Regions from separate parts of the Pseudoxanthomonas sp. F37 genome, predicted to be linked through region 2. Evidence: predicted binding sites of a transcription regulator. Region 2 holds the regulator's gene; the other holds the start of a gene.
The links. The regulator FliA, encoded in region 2, starts transcription of late flagellar genes. The targets are predictions, from matches to a motif close to TAAAGTTTNNCNNNCNNNGGCCGATAA.

Region 1: a site for FliA is predicted at 1,336-1,362, ahead of MUU77_RS06040 (GGDEF domain-containing protein). Genes of this name have one in related genera too.

The regions. Positions count from the first base shown of each region.
Region 1 covers NZ_CP095187.1:1,312,697-1,315,083, reverse strand. The annotation lists gene rpsB (30S ribosomal protein S2) at 1-220, shown strand, start outside; gene tsf (translation elongation factor Ts) at 351-1,229, shown strand; gene MUU77_RS06040 (GGDEF domain-containing protein) at 1,439-2,387, shown strand, end outside.
Region 2 covers NZ_CP095187.1:1,810,051-1,812,437, reverse strand. The annotation lists partial or broken gene MUU77_RS08375 (MinD/ParA family protein) at 1-571, shown strand, start outside; gene MUU77_RS08370 (RNA polymerase sigma factor FliA) at 568-1,320, shown strand; gene cheY (chemotaxis response regulator CheY) at 1,493-1,873, shown strand; gene MUU77_RS08360 (protein phosphatase CheZ) at 1,873-2,387, shown strand, end outside.

The DNA of each region.
Region 1 (2,387 bases), 500 kb from region 2:
GGTCGACTACGCCATCCCCGGCAACGACGACGCCATCCGCGCCGTGCAGCTGTACGCGCGCGCCGCCGCCGACGCCGTGCTGGAAGGCAAGGCCGCTGCGCCGAACGCCGCGGTGGTGCGCGAGGAAGAGTTCGCCGAAGGCGGCGACGACAAGGGCGCCCGTCGCGCGCCGGCCAAGAAGGCCGCCGGCAAGAAGTCCGACGAAGCGGCCGCCGAGTAATCCGGCTGCAACGCCGCCGCGCCATGCTGCGCGGCGGCTTTCCTTCCCCGCCCGGCGCGATCCGCACGGGCCGGGACAAGACAGGACGGCGTTCCGTCCGTCCACCGAATTCGATAACCGAGGTAATCCCGTGGAAATCACCGCTTCCCTGGTCAAGGAACTGCGCGAGCGCACCGGCGCCGGCATGATGGAGTGCAAGAAGGCGCTCACCGAGAACAACGCCGACATCGACGCCGCCGCCGAGTGGCTGCGCAAGTCGGGCCTGGCCAAGGCCGACAAGAAGGCCGACCGCGTCACCGCCGAAGGCCGCATCGCCGTGGCCCAGGACGGCGGCAAGGCCGTGCTGGTGGAGATCAATTCCGAAACCGACTTCGTCGCCAAGGACGCCAACTTCATCGCCTTCACCGACGCCGTGGCCCAGGCCGCGCTGACCGCCGGCGCCGCCGATGTCGAGGCGCTGAAGTCGGCCAAGCTGCCCTCCGGCGAAACCGTCGAGGAAGCCCGCGCCGCCGCCATCGCCAAGCTGGGCGAGAACATGCAGATCCGCCGCCTGGTCGCCATCGACAGCGCCAACAACGTCGCCGCCTACGTGCACGGCGGCAAGATCGGCGTGCTGGTCGAGGTCAAGGGTGGCGACGCCGACCTGGCCCGTGGCCTGGCCATGCACGTCGCCGCGATGAACCCGCCGCACAACAAGGCCGCCGACGTGCCGGCCGAGTTCGTGGCGAAGGAGAAGGAGATCGAGCTGGCCAAGATGTCGGACAAGGACAAGGCCAAGCCGGCCGACATCCTGGAGAAGATCATCTCGGGCAAGATCAACAAGATCATCAACGAGGTCACCCTGTACGGCCAGCCGTACGTGCTGGACAGCGACAAGAGCGTCGAGCAGGTGGTCAAGGCCGCAGGCGCCGACGTGGTCGGTTTCCAGCGCCTGGTCGTGGGCGAAGGCATCGAGAAGGTGGTGGAAGACTACGCCGCCGAAGTGATGAAGCAGGCCGGCCTGGCGTAAGCCGCGCACCGGTCCGCCGAACACGGAAAAGCCGCGGGAAACCGCGGCTTTTTCCGTTTCCGGGCGGGCGTTGGTCCGCCCCGTGCGACCGTTCGTCGCAGCCGTCTAAAGTTTGCGCGCGCAGCGCCGAAACTGGTTACAAAGGTGACACTTCGTCACGCTTTGCTGGCATGCTGCCGGTCACTCTCTCACGCCTTGCGCGCGCCCGGATGCGTCCCGAACTCGAAGCCCAGTTGCTGAACTGCCGCAACCTGCCCAGCCCGCCCGGGGTGGCGCTGCGCATCATCGAACTGGCGCAGGACCCGGATGTGGTGATGGCGACGGCCGCCGACACCATCGGCCTGGATGCGGCGCTCAGCGCGCGCATGCTGCGCATCGCCAACTCGCCGCTGTACGCCAGCCGGCGCCGCGTGGAAAACCTGTCCCAGGCGCTCACCGTGCTGGGTCTCAACGCCACGCTGACGCTGGCGCTGGGCTTTTCCCTCGCCCAGTGCGGCCAGGGCAGCCATCCGGTGGCGCGCGAGCGCGTGTGGCGCCGCAGCGTGACCGCGGCGCTGGCATCGCGACTGCTCGGCCAGCATGCCGGCCTGCGCAAGGCGGAAGAACTGATGCTGGCCGGCCTGCTGCAGGACATCGGCATGCTGGCCCTGCTGGAAGTGCTGGGCGAAGACTACGCGCGGCTGGTCGAGCGCGCCGCCGACAACGCCGGACTGCTGGCGGCCGAGCGCGAATGGCTGGGGTGCGACCACGCGACGGTCGGCGGCTGGCTGGCACGGCAGTGGAACCTGCCGGCGTTGTTGCGCGAGGCGATCCTGGAAAGCGAAGCGCCCGCGTCCGATACGCCCTTCAATGCCTGCGTGGCGGTCTCCGGCCACGTCGCCGACATCTGGCTGGCCGGTGCCGACGCATCGCGCAGCGAACAGGCCCATCGCGACGCCGCGATGCAGGCGGCGACGCGCCTGGGGCTGGACTATGCGTCCTACCTGGCGCTGACCGAGGAAATGGTGTCCGCCCTGCCCGAGGTCTGCGCGATGTTCGACGTGCCGCCCGCGCCGCCCGCCCGCATCCAGGCCCTGCTCGACCAGGCACGCGAACTGCTGGTGGTGCGCAACCTGCGCGAGATCCAGGAAGCCGCGCGTGCGCGCAAGGAAGCGGACG
Region 2 (2,387 bases):
GGTGCCGGCCTCGTCGGGTTTCCGCCACATGGCCGAACTGACGCCGGCCGAACACGTGGGCCTGGTCAACGTGTTCTCCGAACTGCAGCGCGCACTCGACGTGATGGTGGTCGACACCGCCGCCGGCATCACCGACAGCGTGCTGACCTTCTGCCAGGCCGCGCAGGACACCGTGGTGGTGGTCTGCGACGAGCCGGCCTCGATCACCGACGCCTACGCCCTGATCAAGGTGCTGGCGCGCGAGCGCGGGCTGGACCGCGTGCACGTGATCGCCAACATGGTGCGCGACCCCAACGAAGGCCGGAAGCTGTACGAAAAGCTCGCCCGCGTCTGCGAGCGCTTCCTCGGCGACGTGGCCCTGCATTACCTGGGCGCCGTGCCGCAGGACGACTGGCTGCGGCGCGCCGTGCAGCGCCAGCAGGCCGTGGTCAAGGCCTACCCGGGCAGCCCGTCGGCGCGCGCCATCGCCGAAATCGCACGCACCACCGCCCGCTGGCAGCCCCCGGTCGGCGCCCGCGGCAACGTGGAATTCTTCGTGGAACGCCTGATCCAGCGCGGGGTGGCCGCATGAACACCGCCGCCGCCCAGTACCGCGCGGTCCAGCGCACCGCCGCCAACGACGTCATCGCCCAGCATGCCGACCTGGTGCGCCGCATCGCCCACCATCTGGCCGCCCGCCTGCCGGCCAGCGTGGAAATCGACGACCTGATCCAGGCCGGCATGATCGGCCTGCTGGAAGCCTCGCGCAGCTACGACGCCGAACAGGGGGCTTCGTTCGAGACCTATGCGTCCATCCGCATCCGCGGCTCGATGATCGACGAGATCCGCCGGGGCGACTGGGTGCCGCGGTCGGTGCATCGCCGCGCCCGCCAGGCCGCCGCCACCGTGCGCGAGATCGAACAGCGCACCGGCCGCGCCGCCATCGCCACCGAAGTGGCCAGCGCCATGGAGATGCCGCTGCCCGAATACCTGCGCCTGATGGAAGACGCCGCGCGCGGGCAGGTGCTGAGCCTGGAATCGCACATCGACGACCATGGCGAGCCCAATACCACCCGTACCGGCGGTCCGTCGCCCCAGCAGCACCTGGAGCGCAGCGAGTTCCGCCAGCAACTGGTCAAGGCCATCGGCCAGCTGCCCGAGCGCGAGCAACTGGTGCTGTCGATGTACTACGAGCAGGAACTGAACCTGAAGGAGATCGGTGCCGTGCTCGGCGTCAGCGAGTCGCGCGTCTGCCAGATCCATGGCCAGGCGATGGTGCGCCTGCGCGGCCGCCTGCAGGTGTTCGAGAAGGCGGACGCGGGGCTCGACGACGAACCATGACCCGGTAGGAGCGCCCTGGGGCGCGATGCTCTTGCTTGCGCGGATCGGAAAGCACGCGCCCCAGGGCGCTCCTACAAGGCATGCAACCCCCTAAACATTTCCCGGCCCCGGCCGATACCGCCACCAGACCCACCGTCCACGCAACACCGGAGCACCCGTGACCAACAAGAACATGCGCATCCTGATCGTGGACGATTTCTCCACCATGCGCCGCATCATCAAGAACCTGCTCAACGACCTGGGCTATACGAATACCGCCGAGGCCGATGACGGCAGCACCGCGCTGACCGCGCTGGCGCAGGGCAGCTTCGACTTCGTGGTCACCGACTGGAACATGCCGGGCATGACCGGCATCGAGCTGCTGAAGGCCATCCGCGCCGACGAGCGCTTCAAGACCCTGCCGGTGCTGATGGTCACCGCCGAAGCCAAGCGCGAGCAGATCATCGAAGCCGCGCAGAACGGCGTGAACGGCTACATCATCAAGCCGTTCACCGCGCAGACGCTGGAAGAGAAGCTGGGCAAGATCTTCGAGCGTCTGGGAGCGGCCGCCTGATGAATGCCGTCGCCGATGTCGGTGCCGCCCGGGCGGCCCTGGTGGAGAAGCTGCAGCACGCGCTCGATGCCCTGGAGCAGGGCGACGAGGCGGGCTGGCGCCAGGAACTGGACGCCATCGCCGCCTGGCGCACCCAGCCCATGATGCAGGGCCTGGGACGGCTGGCGCGCGAACTGGCGCAGACCCTGGGCGAACTGCCCCCCACCGACGCGGGCGAGCTCGACGATGCCTGCGCCCGCCTGGACCACGTGGTGGAGATGACCGAGCAGGCCAGCCACAAGACCCTGGACCTGGCCGAACAGTGCCGCGGCTATGCCACCCAGCTGAAGGGCACCGAACTCTCGCCCGCACAGGCGGCCCTGGTGGACAGCATCGGCAAGGGCCTGTCGGAGATGGCGCTGGCGCAGAGCTATCAGGACCTCACCGGCCAGATCATCCGCCGCGTGGCCGGCATCGTGCGGCGCGTGCACGAAGGCTTCGGCGCGCTGGGGCTGCCGCCACCGGAAAAGAACGG